Sphingobium yanoikuyae: one gene and its partners. The protein of the gene in region 3 binds, or shares a complex with, the protein of the main gene of each other region. Links are inferred from orthologs where the notes say so. Each region holds a gene or a part of one and is shown on either strand. Other genes may lie near its edges.

The links.
Region 1: the proteins of accD (region 3) and accC are in contact, whole or in part, in a solved structure (PDB 8UXZ), measured with the Escherichia coli proteins. The link is inferred for Sphingobium yanoikuyae from one-to-one orthologs.
Region 2: the proteins of accD (region 3) and HH800_RS15030 are in contact, whole or in part, in a solved structure (PDB 8UXZ), measured with the Escherichia coli proteins. The link is inferred for Sphingobium yanoikuyae from one-to-one orthologs.

What each region holds. Positions count from the first base shown.
Region 1 is NZ_CP053021.1:22,966-27,201, reverse strand. What follows is about bases 130-2,983. They hold accC (acetyl-CoA carboxylase biotin carboxylase subunit), read left to right. Parts: upstream 130-807; coding sequence 808-2,160; downstream 2,161-2,983. Other genes in these bases: HH800_RS00115 (ParA family protein), read left to right, coding at 2,586-2,983; HH800_RS00120 (arsenate reductase family protein), read left to right, coding at 2,157-2,501; accB (acetyl-CoA carboxylase biotin carboxyl carrier protein), read left to right, coding at 307-795; aroQ (type II 3-dehydroquinate dehydratase), read left to right, coding at 130-223. In the rest of the region: more of aroQ, read left to right, coding at 1-129; more of HH800_RS00115, read left to right, coding at 2,984-3,335; HH800_RS00110 (putative bifunctional diguanylate cyclase/phosphodiesterase), read right to left, coding at 3,345-4,236. UniProt on the Escherichia coli protein: This protein is a component of the acetyl coenzyme A carboxylase complex; first, biotin carboxylase catalyzes the carboxylation of the carrier protein and then the transcarboxylase transfers the carboxyl group to form malonyl-CoA.
Region 2 is NZ_CP053021.1:3,086,256-3,090,587, forward strand. Bases 1,254-4,203 are described here. They hold HH800_RS15030 (acetyl-CoA carboxylase carboxyltransferase subunit alpha), read right to left. Parts: upstream 3,226-4,203; coding sequence 2,281-3,225; downstream 1,254-2,280. Other genes in these bases: HH800_RS15025 (M48 family metalloprotease), read right to left, coding at 1,254-2,199; HH800_RS15035 (tyrosine recombinase), read right to left, coding at 3,237-4,166; HH800_RS15040 (hypothetical protein), read right to left, coding at 4,181-4,203. In the rest of the region: HH800_RS15010 ((deoxy)nucleoside triphosphate pyrophosphohydrolase), read right to left, coding at 1-83; HH800_RS15015 (Flp family type IVb pilin), read left to right, coding at 164-349; HH800_RS15020 (Flp family type IVb pilin), read left to right, coding at 483-644; more of HH800_RS15025, read right to left, coding at 721-1,253; more of HH800_RS15040, read right to left, coding at 4,204-4,332. UniProt on the Escherichia coli protein: Component of the acetyl coenzyme A carboxylase (ACC) complex. First, biotin carboxylase catalyzes the carboxylation of biotin on its carrier protein (BCCP) and then the CO(2) group is transferred by the carboxyltransferase to acetyl-CoA to form malonyl-CoA.
Region 3 is NZ_CP053021.1:947,955-953,030, reverse strand. The notes cover bases 2,081-5,076. They hold accD (acetyl-CoA carboxylase, carboxyltransferase subunit beta), read left to right. Parts: upstream 2,081-3,152; coding sequence 3,153-4,001; downstream 4,002-5,076. Other genes in these bases: HH800_RS04960 (bifunctional folylpolyglutamate synthase/dihydrofolate synthase), read left to right, coding at 4,035-5,076; trpA (tryptophan synthase subunit alpha), read left to right, coding at 2,338-3,156; trpB (tryptophan synthase subunit beta), read left to right, coding at 2,081-2,335. In the rest of the region: HH800_RS04985 (lysophospholipid acyltransferase family protein), read left to right, coding at 1-302; HH800_RS04980 (phosphoribosylanthranilate isomerase), read left to right, coding at 341-985; more of trpB, read left to right, coding at 1,082-2,080.

The DNA.
Region 1 (4,236 bases), 920 kb from region 3 along the record:
TGCCATCATCATGAATCCCGGCGCCTATACCCACACGTCGATCGCGCTGCATGATGCGATCAAGAGCATCACCGTGCCGGTGATTGAGATCCACCTGTCCAACCCGCACACGCGCGAGGCCTTCCGCCACAAATCCTATGTCGGCATGGCCGCCAAGGGCACGATCGCGGGCTTTGGCGCCATGTCCTACATGCTGGCGCTCGAAGCAGCCCTGGAACTGTAGAACGCACAAAAGTTGCGCTTTGGCGCAAATGAGCATAGGCGCTGGCCGCCAGAACGCATTTTGAAAGACGACAAGGGTCAAGCATGAACGACAAGCATGACAAGGGCGCGATGCAGGTGGACGTCACCCTGGTGCGCGAACTGGCAGCTTTGCTGGACGACACCAACCTGACCGAGATCGAGGTCGAGGACGGCGATCGCAAGATTCGCGTGGCGCGCAAGATCGGTGGCGGCGCCCCCATCTTCGCAGCGCCCGCTGCCGTAGCGGCACCTGTCGCTGCCCCGGCTGCGGCACCGGCCGCTGCCCCCGCCGCGGCGGCCGAACCCGCCCTGCCGGCCGGCAATGTGGTGAAGTCGCCGATCGTCGGCACCGCCTATCTTTCGGCCGAGCCGGGCGCCGCGCCCTTCGCGCGTGTCGGTGCGCAGGTGAAGGCCGGTGAAACCGTGCTGATCGTCGAGGCCATGAAGGTGATGAACGCGATTACCGCGCCCGTCGCCGGCACCGTCAAGGCCGTGCTGGTCGATAACGGCCAGCCGGTCGAATATGACCAGCCGCTGATCGTCATCGAATAAGGCCGCGATCCCATGGCCATCGAAAAACTGCTGATCGCCAACCGGGGCGAAATCGCGCTGCGCATCCACCGCGCCTGCCATGAAATGGGTATCAAGACGGTGGCGGTCCATTCGACCGCCGACGCCGACGCCATGCATGTGCGCCTCGCCGACGAGGCGATCTGCATCGGGCCGCCCGCCGCCAAGGACAGCTATCTCAACATCGCCGCGATCATCTCGGCGGCCGAGATCAGCGGCGCCGACGCGATCCATCCGGGCTATGGCTTCCTCAGCGAAAACGCCAAGTTCGCCGAAATCGTCGAGGCCCATGGCCTCGCCTTTGTCGGTCCCAAGCCTGAACATATCCGCACCATGGGCGACAAGATCGAGGCGAAGCGTACCGCTGGCGCGCTCGGCCTGCCGCTGGTGCCGGGGTCAGACGGCGCGGTCAGCGATGTCGAGGAAGCGCGCGCGATTGCCGATGCTGCCGGCTATCCGGTGATCATCAAGGCCGCGTCCGGCGGCGGCGGCCGCGGCATGAAGGTCTGCACCTCGCCCGACCAGCTCGAGACGCTGATGCAGCAGGCCGGTTCGGAAGCGAAGGCCGCGTTCGGCGACGCCACCGTCTATATCGAGAAATATCTCGGCAATCCGCGCCACATCGAAATCCAGGTGTTCGGCGACGGCAATGGCAACGCCATCCATCTTGGCGAACGCGATTGCTCGCTGCAGCGTCGCCACCAGAAGGTGCTGGAAGAAGCGCCCTCGCCCGTCCTGAGCCAGGCCGAGCGTGAACGGATCGGCGGCATCTGTGCCAAGGCGATGGCCGACATGGGCTATCGCGGCGCGGGCACCATCGAGTTCCTGTGGGAAAATGGCGAATTCTACTTCATCGAGATGAACACCCGCCTGCAGGTGGAGCATCCGGTGACCGAGATGATCACCGGCCTCGATCTGGTGCGCGAACAGATCCGCGTTGCCGAAGGCAAGCCGCTGTCGGTGAACCAGGAAGATATCCGCTTCACCGGCCATGCGATCGAATGCCGCATCAACGCGGAAGATCCCAAGACCTTCGCGCCCTCGCCGGGCACCGTCACCAGCTATCATGTTCCGGGCGGCATGCATGTCCGCGTCGATAGCGGCCTGTATCAGGGCTATAAGGTGCCGCCTTACTACGACTCCATGATCGGCAAGCTGATCGTCTATGGCCGCACCCGCGAGGGCGCGATCATGCGCCTGCGCCGCGCGCTGGAGGAATATGTGATCGAAGGGATGAAGACCACCATCCCGCTGCACCAGGCGCTGCTGAAGGATCCCGAATTCCTCAACGGCGACTATACGATCAAGTGGCTCGAAGAGTGGCTTGCCCGTGAGGATGGCCAGTGAAGGCCACCATCTGGCACAATCCCAAATGCGGCACGTCGCGCAAGACGCTGGCGATCCTTGAGGAAACGCCAGGCGTCGAGGTGGAGGTGGTCGAATATCTCAAGACCCCCTTCACCCGCGACAAGCTGGCCCAGCTGTTCGCCGACGCCGGGATGACTCCGGCCGAAGCGGTCCGCAAGATGGGCACCGATGCCGAGGAACGCGGCCTGTCGGACATGACGGCGGATGCGATCCTGGACGAGATGGCGGCCAATCCGGCCTATGTGAACCGCCCCTTCGTCGAAACCGAAAAGGGCGTGCGCTTCTGCCGCCCCCAGGACAAGGTTCTGGAAATCCTCTGAATATCAGCCGCTTGTCACGCCCATGTAACAAGCGGCTGATTTGAGCCCTTGCTTTGACGGGGGGAAGCCGTAGCTTCCTCTCCCATGGCAAAGGAACCGGCATTGGCGACCATCGCCGTCTACAGCCTCAAGGGAGGCGTTGGCAAAACCACCTTTTCGGTTAACCTCGCCTGGGCGTCGGCGAGCATATCGAAACGGCGGACCCTGCTCTGGGACCTCGACCCGCAGGCGGCGTCGAGCTGGCTCCTCTCCACCGATCTTGAAAGCCGCGATGCGGCCCAGGCCATCTTCAGCAAGGATGTCGAAGTCCGCAAGCTGATCCAGCCCACCACCGTGCCGGGTCTGGACCTGATCGCCGCCGACACCTCACTGCGCAGCCTCGACCATCTATTCCGCGAGATGGACAAGAAGAAACGGCTGGCCAAGCTGATCGACAGCCTGGGCAAGGATTATGACCGCATCATCCTCGATTGCCCGCCGGGCCTCACCGAAACCAGCGAGCAGGTGCTGCGCGCCGCCGACCTGATCGTCATCCCGGTCATCCCCTCCCCCCTGTCGCAGCGCGCTATGGGCGAGGTGGCACGCTATCTGGTGCAGCGCGGCGGCAATCATGCGCCGATCCTGCCGGTCTATTCGATGGTCGACCGCCGCCGCAGCCTGCATCGCAAGGCACTGGACGAACAGCCCGGCTGGGGCGCGATCCCGATGGCCAGCACGATCGAGCAGATGACGGTCCGCCGCAAGCCGCTGGGTGCCTTCGCCCCCGCCTCGCCCCCGGCCCAGGCCTTCGGCGCGCTATGGACGATGGTCGAGCGGCAGGTTCAGCAGGGCTGAAGCCCTGCCTCAGCCAACGGCGCAGGCCTGCGCCGGCGGATCGGGGAACAGGCGCGCCGCATCTTGCGGCAGCATCGGACGGCCATAATAATAGCCCTGTACCTTCTTGCAGCCCAGCCGGCGCACCATGTCCAGTTCGGTCGCGGTTTCCACCCCTTCCGCCGTGGTCGACATGCCCAGGCTTTCCGCCAGCGTCACCACTGCCCGGATGATCGCCAGATTTTCCGGTGTGTTATGCGCCGCGCCGACGACGAAGCTGCGATCGATCTTGATCGTGTTGAAACGGGTGCGGCTAAGATAGCCGAGCGAGGAATAGCCGGTGCCGAAATCGTCGAGCGACAATTGTATGCCCATCGCCTGCAATTGATCCAGTACGCGCAGCGCGCCGTCATCCTCATGCATGAACACGCTTTCGGTGACCTCCAACTCCAGCCGCCGCGCATCGAGCCCGCTCTGGGCCAGCGCATTGATCACCGCGGAGATGAAGTTGGACTGGTGCAGTTGCTCCGCCGACACGTTGACGGCAACCCTTATATGCGCGGGCCAGCGCATCGCCTCGCGGCAGGCGGTGCGCAGCACCCATTCGCCGATCGGCCCGATCAGCCGAGCCTCCTCGGCCACCGGCACAAATTTCGACGGCGGGATCGGCCCCAGTTCAGGATGGGTCCAGCGCGCAAGCGCCTCGAACCCCGTGATCACGCCAGAGGTGGCATCCACGACCGGCTGATAGAGAAGATGGAGCTGATCCTTCTCCAGCGCCTCGCGCAGTGCCTGTTCCAGCCGCTGCCGTTCCTCGGCCTTGGCATGCAGCTGCGGCTCATAGGGGCAATGGACGCCGCCGCCTTCATCCTTGGCGCGATAGAGCGCCAAATCGGCGCTGCGGATGATCGATTCGGACTGA
Region 2 (4,332 bases), 2.1 Mb from region 3 along the record:
GGCGGACGTTGCTGCACCAGAACGCGCCCATCGGCATCGATCAGGGCGACGGCGACGACCAGAAACGGGGTAAAACTCTGCATAACGCTCCCTTGCAAGGGCTTTGTTAACCGTGGCTGCTTTACACCCAGATCGTGGAGTGTCTGTAGCCAAGCGGGGTCATATGCGCGCGATCATCGAATTCGTCACGAAATCCGCGCTTTCGCGATGTGAGCGGGGGGCAACCGCGGTCGAATATGGCCTGATCATCGCGATGATCGTGCTGGCCATGATCGCGGCACTGAACAACGTCGCGACACGAACCACCGGCATGTGGAACAACGTCGCCGAAGAAGTTACCAAGCATTAACCAACAAATTCTGACACGCCACTTTCCGCATTAAACTTTTCTCAACCGAGCCAATCTAGAGAGGTCTTCGCTGACCTAATCCAAAGCGGGGCGGCCGGGTAGTTTAACGTAACGTTTGTCAAGGAGACATCACATGCAGTTCATTCGCAAGATGCTGAAGAACGAAAAGGGCGCGACCGCCATCGAATACGGCCTGATCGCCGCTCTGATCGCCGTGGCCGCCATCGGCGCCATGACCAGCCTGGGCTCGAAGCTGGGCAGCACCTTCAACAACGTTTCGGGCAACCTGAAGTAAGCTCGAAACCGATGTTAGAAAAGGGCGGCGGAAGCAATTCCGCCGCCCTTTTTCTTTGCCTGGAATCTGCCGAATCTTACCAGGTGACGATCTTCACCCGATCGCCCGGTTTCAGCACGGAGCGTTCGTTGAGGGCGTTCAGCACCAGGAAGCGCTCCAGCGGATAATCGCTATAGGCCATGCGGCGGCCAAGCGACTGGACGGTGTCGCCCGCCTTGACGGTGACCAGATTGACCCGGCGCGGCTTGATCGCCGCCGCCTCCTGCGCCGACAGGCGCTGGACCGAACGGACCATCGAGTCGAATGGACCGATACCCTTGCCCGCCGGGGTCAGCAGCAGGAAGTGATAGGCCTTTCCGCCGCCGAAATCATAGGCAAAGACGGTCGCGTCGATCTGACCCGACTTGGTGTTGGCGCGCACCGTGCGCCAGGCGGCCGGCAGGCCGTTGGTCGTCGTGCGCTGCACCTCGCCTGCGGGCGGCGCGCCGGCATTGCCGGCGAGTCGCTTGAGCACCGAATCGATATAGGTCGACAGATTGCCATTATAGGCGATGCCGCCAAACTGCGCCTGACCGCCCGAACCGGTGATGCTGACCGCGTCCGCGCCATTTTCCATGCCGAAGCCCGAGGGCGCAGTGAAGGACAGGCGCAGGTCGGGATGGCGGAAACGGCTGCCGTCGATCACGCCCTGTTTGGGATCGTCGCCATAAAGAACGCCATTGAGCGCCGTCAGGAAGGCATCGCGGTTGCGCAGCGTGCTGGTCGCGCCGGTGCGTGACGCCATCTGCGCCGCCCGATCGACGCGCTCGCCCGGATCGGGATGGGTGCTGGCCCATTCGGGCATGGAGCGCGCGTCACCCGACACACGCTGGTCCAGGCTGGTCTGCGCCGCCAGCGAGGCCAGCATGTCCGACAGCGCACGGGGATCATAACCGGCCGAGGCGAGGTAGCGGATGCCCAGATCGTCCGCCTCATACTCCTGGCTACGCGAAAATTTGAGGGTCAGAAGCTGGCTGCCGGTGCCGATCCCCTGCTGCAGCACGCCACCCAGCGCCGAATCGCCCAGCAAGGCGCCGGTCAGCACCTGCAGCAGCGCGCCGCCGATCGCGTTGCGCTGTGCCGCCTGCTGGCGCCGCTGGCCATGCTGGGCGGCGACATGGCCGACTTCATGGCCCAGCACGCCGGCCAGCTGCGCCTCGTCATTCATCAGCGCCATCAGCTGACGCGTGACATAGACATAGCCGCCGGGGATGGCGAAGGCGTTGTTGACCGGCGAGTTGAGCAGGGTGACGGTGAAATCGCCCTGCGCATTGGAGAGGCCGGACTGGACCGCGATGCGGCGCCCCACCGACTCCACATAGCGCGCCTGTGGCCCGACATAGGCGCCGCCAAATTCCTTGAGCAGTTCGGGATGCTGCTTGGCGCCCGAAGCCTTGTCCTGCGCGCTGATCGAGGAAACGGTGCGAATCGCCCGCTGCTGCCCCAGCACCTCCGGCGCCACGCCGGCGACGATCAGGCCGACGCCAAGGCCGGCCGACAACCATGTTCGATTCATTCCATTCCCATCCTTGACACCCTGCCCCCTGTTACCGTGCCGTAACGAGCGAGGACAGGATGCTGTTCCGGGAAATTGACGTCAGATACCGATGGCCAGGAACTTGTCGGCGCGATCGGTGCGCAGCGCCTGCGGTTCGAGGCCGGACAGCGCGTCCAGTTCCTCGCCAATGGCCGCCCCCAGATTGGCGATCGCCTGCACCGGCTCGCGATGGGCGCCGCCCACCGGCTCTGCCACGATGCGGTCGATCACGCCCAGGCCCTTCAAATGCTGCGCCGTGACCTGCATCGCGGTCGCCGCGTCGCTCGCCTTGTCGGCGGTGCGCCACAGGATCGAAGCGCAGCCTTCGGGCGAGATCACCGAATAGACGGCATGTTCGAACATCAGCACGCGATTGGCCGCGGCCAGAGCCACCGCGCCGCCCGAGCCGCCCTCACCCACCACGGCCGCGACCATGGGGACGCCGAGCGCCAGACAGGCTTCGGTCGAACGGGCAATGGCTTCGGCCTGGCCGCGTTCTTCGGCTTGGACGCCGGGAAAGGCACCCGAGGTGTCGACCAGCGTGACGACCGGCAGGCCGAACCGGTCAGCCAGTTCCATCAGGCGGATCGCCTTGCGATAGCCTTCGGGCTTGGCCATGCCGAAATTGTGGCGGACGCGGCTGGCGGTATCGTCGCCCTTTTCATGGCCGATGACCATGACCTTGCGCTCGCCCAGCGTCGCGAAGCCGCCGATGATCGCCTGATCGTCGGCAAAGGCGCGGTCGCCGGCCAGCGGCATGAAATTGTCGAACATGCCCGCGACATAATCCTTGAAGTGCGGGCGTTCGGGGTGGCGGGCCACCTGCGTCTTCTGCCAGGGCGTCAGCTTGGCATAGATGTCCGACAGCATCTTGTCGGCACGCTGTTCCAGCGTGTTGATCTCGCCACTAATGTCGATGTCGCCGACGGAGGCCGTCTGGCGCAGTTCGATGATGCGGGCTTCCAGCTCTGCGACCGGCTTTTCAAATTCGAGAAAGCTTACCATGGCGGATGGCGTTAAGGCGCGGACGCGTCGCCGTCAACGCGGGGATGCGCGATCCTGGCTTGCATGCCGGCCAGCGGGTGCCGACTGTTGACCAGTTCGACCAGCCGGCGGCTGTCGACATGGGTGTAGATTTGCGTCGTGCCGATATCGGCATGGCCCAGCATCGATTGCAGCGCGCGCAGGTCCGCCCCGCCCTCCAGCAAATGGGTGGCAAAGGCATGGCGCAGCACATGGGGGCTGACCCGTTCGGGTGCGATGCCGGCCGCTGCGGCCAGTTGCTTCACAAGCTGATAGAGGCGAATGCGGCTGACATGGCTCTTGCCCGAGGGAAAAAGCCAGAGGCTGTCGGCCGGCACATGGGCGAGCCAGGTGGCGACGGCGGCGCGGGCACGGTCGGAGATCGGCACCAGCCGTTCGCGCGCGCCCTTGCCCTTGATTATGAGGAAGGGGCGATCGACGGCCAGAGCCTTGCGCGGCAGCGAAACCAGTTCGGTCGCGCGCAGACCCGAGCCATAGAGAAGTTCGATCAGCGCCGAGAGCCGCAGGTCGAGCGGCGCGGGATACGCCGTCTCCACCCGCTGGGCGATCAGGGCAAAAAGCGAATCGACCTCATGCGACGACAAGATCTTGGGCAGCGGCCGGCGTGTGACCGGCCGGGGCAATGCCGCGCCGGGATTGTCGGCGCGCAGCCCCTCTTCCTCCAGAAAGGCGTAGAAGGCGCGCAGCGCGGACGCCTTGCGCGCCACGGTGGAGGCCGCGAGCGGCGCCCATTCGCCAGCAAGACGGCCGAGCGTGTCCTGGCTGGCGGCGGCAAGGCCGCCGACAATCTCGCCCGCGCCCTGAAGGTCCGTGCGATAGGCGAGCAGCGTGTTGCGCGACGCGCCCCGTTCCGCCGCCATCATTTCGAGGAAGCGGTCGATCAGGACGGCATCGTCATCCATCGCCCCGGACCGGGTCAGGACAGGCGGGTCAGGGCCTCGGCCGCGATCATCCGCGCCTCCGGGTCCAGCCCGACGCGATGGAGCGCCGCCACCACATGATAGAGATGGCCGGGCGGCAGGCGATGCCAGTCGCGCCCCTGCATGCCGACGGCAGCGAGCAGCGCCA
Region 3 (5,076 bases):
CTGACGAACGACGCGACCGACAGGTCTGGTTCCCAACCTTCGGCCGCGCGCTCGAACCATCGGGCAATCTCTCGATCGCGCTGCGCCTCGCGCGCAAGGTCGGGGCGCAATTCCTGCCCTTCTATCTGGTCCGCACCAGCGGCCCGCATTTCGCGCTGCACTGGCATCCGCCGCTCGATCCCCGGACGATGAGCGATGCGGAGATCGTCGCTGTCCTGGATCGCTTCCTGGGTCGGGCCTGCATCGACCATGCCGACCAGTGGCTGGCGCTGCACGACATGGACCTGACCCAGCCTGTCTGAATGTGACTTCCCTTCCCTTACGGTCTAAAGGCCCGCCCATGTCCCGAATCGCGATCAAGATCTGCGGCCTGTCGACGCCGGAGACGGTGGGTGCCGCCGTGCAGGCGGGGGCGAGCCATGTCGGCTTCGTCCATTTCCCCAAAAGCCCGCGCCATGTCGAACCCGACCAGATGCGCGCGCTCGCTGCGGCCGTCCCGACCCATGTCGATCGCGTCGCCGTGGTCGTCGATGCCGATGACGAACAGCTTGCCCGCCTGACCGGCACCGGCGCACTCAGCGCCCTGCAACTCCATGGCAAGGAAAGCCCGGAGCGGGTCGCCGCCATCCGCCAGCGTTTCGGCCTGCCGGTGTGGAAGGCGATTTCGGTCAAGACCCGCGCCGATATCGACGCGGCCCAGGCCTATGCCGGCACGGTCGACCGGCTGCTGTTCGACGCGAAGACACCCGATGGCGCGGCGCTGCCCGGCGGCATGGGCCTGCGCTTCGACTGGACCTTGCTGCGCGGCGTCGCCATGCCCGCACCCTGGGGGCTTTCGGGTGGCCTTGGCATCGACAATGTGTGCGATGCGAGCCGCCTGACCGACACGCCGCTGATCGACGTTTCTTCGGGCGTCGAGGATGCACCGGGCATCAAGAGTGTGGACAAGATCATGGCCTTCTGCAAAGCGGTGTCGGCATGTTGACGCTGAACGCCCCTGCCATGCGCATCGAAGGACGATGGCGCTGATCGCTTCCTGACCACAAGCGAACGCCCATCATTTGTCCCCGGAAAGATATTCATGACCGACACCATCACCCTGCCCAACAGCCTCCCCAATAGCCTGAGGACTCAGCCGGACGATAATGGCCATTTCGGCGCCTTTGGCGGCCGCTATGTCGCCGAAACGCTGATGCCACTGATCCTGGAGCTGGAAAAGGTCTACAAGGCGGCCAAGGCCGATCCCGAATTTCACGCCGAATATGCCGAGCTGCTGCGCTCCTATGTCGGCCGCCCCAACCCGCTTTATTATGCCGAGCGGCTGACCGAAGCGCTGCGCGCCAAGGCCGAGCCGGGCAAGGGTGCCAAGATCTACCTCAAGCGCGAGGAACTCAATCACACCGGCGCGCACAAGATCAACAATTGCATCGGCCAGGCGCTGCTCGCCCGCCGCATGGGCAAGAAGAAGGTCATCGCCGAAACCGGCGCGGGCCAGCATGGCGTCGCCACCGCGACCGTCGCCGCCCTGTTCGGCATGGAATGCAAGATCTTCATGGGCGCCAAGGATGTCGAGCGGCAGAAGCCGAACGTCTTCCGCATGAAGCTGCTCGGCGCAGAGGTGATCCCGGTCCATTCCGGCTCCTCGACGCTCAAGGATTCGATGAACGACGCCCTGCGCTATTGGGTGTCGAACGTCCATGACACTTTCTACATCATCGGCACCGCCGCCGGCCCGCACCCCTATCCCGAGCTGGTGCGCGATTTCCAGTCCATCATCGGCAAGGAAATCCGCTCGCAGATCATGGAGGCTGAAGGTCGCCTGCCCGACATGCTGATCGCCCCGGTGGGTGGCGGTTCCAACGCCATCGGCATGTTCCATCCCTTCCTCGACGATCCCGAAGTCGCGATGATCGGCGTGGAAGCGGCCGGCGAAGGCCTTGACAAGAAGCATGCCGCGTCGCTGGCTGGCGGCGCATCGGGCATATTGCACGGCAACCGCACCTATCTGCTCCAGGACGAGGATGGCCAGATCACCGAAGCGCACAGCATTTCCGCTGGCCTGGACTATCCCGGCATCGGCCCGGAACATAGCTGGCTGCACGAGATCGGCCGGGTGAAATATCTGCCGATCAAGGATGATGAGGCGCTGGAAAGCTTCCAGACCCTCTCCCGCCTCGAAGGCATCATCCCCGCGCTCGAATCCGCCCATGCCGTGGCCGCCGCCGAACAGGTCGCGCCGACGCTGGACGCGGACAAGGTCATCGTCGTCAATCTGTCAGGCCGGGGGGACAAGGATATCTTCACCGTCGCCGACGCGCTGGGAGTGGAGATGTGAGCATGACCGACCGTCTCGCCACCCGCTTCGCCGCCTGCAAGGCACAGGGCCGCGCGGCCCTCATCACCTTCGTGACCGCCGGTGACCCGGACGTTGCCGCGACCCCTGCCATCCTCGATGCGCTGGTCGCGGGCGGCGCCGACATCATCGAACTGGGCATGCCCTTCACCGATCCGATGGCTGATGGCCCGGCGATCGAACTGGCGAACCTGCGCAGCCTCGGCTCGGGAACCAACACCAGGGACGTGTTCGCGCTGGCCGCCGATTTCCGCGCGCGGCACCCGGAAACGCCGCTGATCCTGATGGGCTATGCCAATCCGATGCTGGCGCGCGGGTCCGACTGGTTCGCCGACCAGTGCCAGGCCGCCGGTGTCGATGGCGTGATCTGCGTCGATATCCCGCCAGAGGAAGATGCCGAACTCGGCCCCGCCCTGCGCGCCGTCGGCGTCCACCTCGTCCGCCTGGCCACCCCGACCACGGACGCCGCCCGCCTGCCCGCCGTGCTGAACGGCGCCAGCGGCTTCCTTTATCATGTCGCCGTCGCCGGCATCACCGGCAAGCAACAGGCGGCACAGGCCAATATCGAAATGGCGGTCGATCGGCTGAAGGCCGCCACCGACCTGCCGATCGCGGTCGGTTTCGGCGTCCGCACGCCCGAACAGGCGGCCGCCATCGGCCGCGTCGCCGATGGCGTGGTGGTCGGCTCGGCGATCGTCGACATCGTCGGCTCGCACGGCGATGCCGCCGGCCCCTTCGTCCAGGAATTCGTCGCGTCGCTCAGCGGCGCCCTCACCACTTCTATCCGGGAGACCGCAGCATGAGCTGGATCAACCGCGTTCGTAACGCCCTGCCCTTCACCAAGAAGGAAACCACCGCCGAAACGCTCTGGCATCAGTGCCCGTCGTGCAAGGAAATGGTCTTCATCAAGGAATGGGAGGAAAATCTCTCGGTCTGCCCGCGCTGCGACCATCATGGCCGCATCGGTCCGTCGGAACGGTTCGAGCAGATCCTCGACGCCGGCTTCATCCTGCTGCCGACCCCCGGCGTGCCGGAAGATCCGCTCAAGTTCCGCGATAGCAAGCGCTATCCGGACCGGATCAAGGCCGCCCGCGCCTCCACCGGCGACCAGGATGCGCTCATCAACGCGCGTGGCGCGATCGACGATGTGCCGCTGGTCATGGGCGTGCAGAATTTCGCCTTCATGGGCGGCTCCATGGGCATGGGCGTGGGCGCCGCCTTCATCCAGGGCATCAACGACGCGATCGCGCATAAATGCCCCTATGTGATCTTCACCGCTGCCGGCGGCGCGCGCATGCAGGAAGGCATCCTCTCGCTGATGCAGATGCCGCGCTCCACCGTGGCGATCCAGAAGCTGCACGCGGCGGGCCTGCCCTATATCGTCGTGCTGACCGATCCGACCACCGGCGGCGTCACCGCCAGCTACGCGATGCTGGGCGATATCCAGATTTCGGAGCCCAATGCCCTGATCGGCTTCGCCGGCCAGCGCGTCATCGAAAGCACGATCCGCGAAAAGCTGCCCGAAGGCTTCCAGCGCGCCGAATATCTGCTCGACCATGGCATGCTCGACATGGTGGTCCATCGCAGCGAACTGCGCGACACGCTGGCCCGCGTGATCGGCTATCTGACGCCGCGCGCCGCCGCCTGAGCCTCAAAAGCGCGATAGGGGGATCAGCGCGCCATGGCCGACCATGCCGTTTCGGACGACCCGCAGGTCCAGGCCCAACTTGACCGGCTCTGGTCGCTGTCCCCCGGCGCCGATATATTGGGACTGGAGCGGATCACCCGGCTGCTGGAGCGGCTGGACGATCCGCACCATCGCCTGCCGCCGGTCTTCCATGTCGCCGGCACCAATGGCAAGGGGTCGACCTGCGCCTTCCTGCGCGCCGCGCTGGAGGCAGACGGCAAGACCGTCCATGTCTTCACCTCGCCCCATCTGGTCCGCTTCAACGAACGCATCCGCATCGCCGGCAAGCTGATCGACGATGCCATGCTCGCCGCCTATCTCGCCCGCGTGCTCGACGTGGCCGAAGGGATCGGTGCCAGCTTCTTCGAGGTGACGACCGCCGCTGCCTTCCTCGCCTTTGCCGAACATGATGCCGAAGCCTGCATCATAGAGGTCGGCCTTGGCGGGCGGCTCGACGCCACCAACGTCATCGTCGATCCGGTCGTCTGCGGCATCGCTCAGCTCGGCATCGATCATCAGGCCTTCCTGGGCGACACGCTGCCCGTCATCGCCGCGGAAAAGGCCGGCATCGCCAAGCCCGGCGCGGCGCTAGTGACGCAGCGTTATGATGCCACCCTCGCCCCGGTGATGCAGGATGCTGCGGATCGCGCCGGCACCCTATGGCTCGCCATGGGCACCGCCTGGGACGCCGCCGTCTATCGCGACCGGGTCCATTATCGCGACGAACAGGGCCATGTCGACGTGCCGATGCCGCGCCTGCCCGGCGCGCATCAGGTCCAGAATGTCGCCCTCGCCATCGCCATGCTGCGCCATCAGCAGGCCGTGCCGGTCAGCGAGGCGGCGCTGAAGGCCGCGCCGCTCTGGGCGCACTGGCCCGCCCGGCTGCAACGGCTGGAGCGCGGCCCGCTGCTCGCGGCCCTGCCCGATGCGGCGGAAGCCTGGCTCGACGGCGGCCATAATGAAGCCGCCGGCCAGGCGATCAGCGCCTTCTTCACCGCCGACCGGTTGCACAGCCGCCAGATCCAGCTCGTCATCG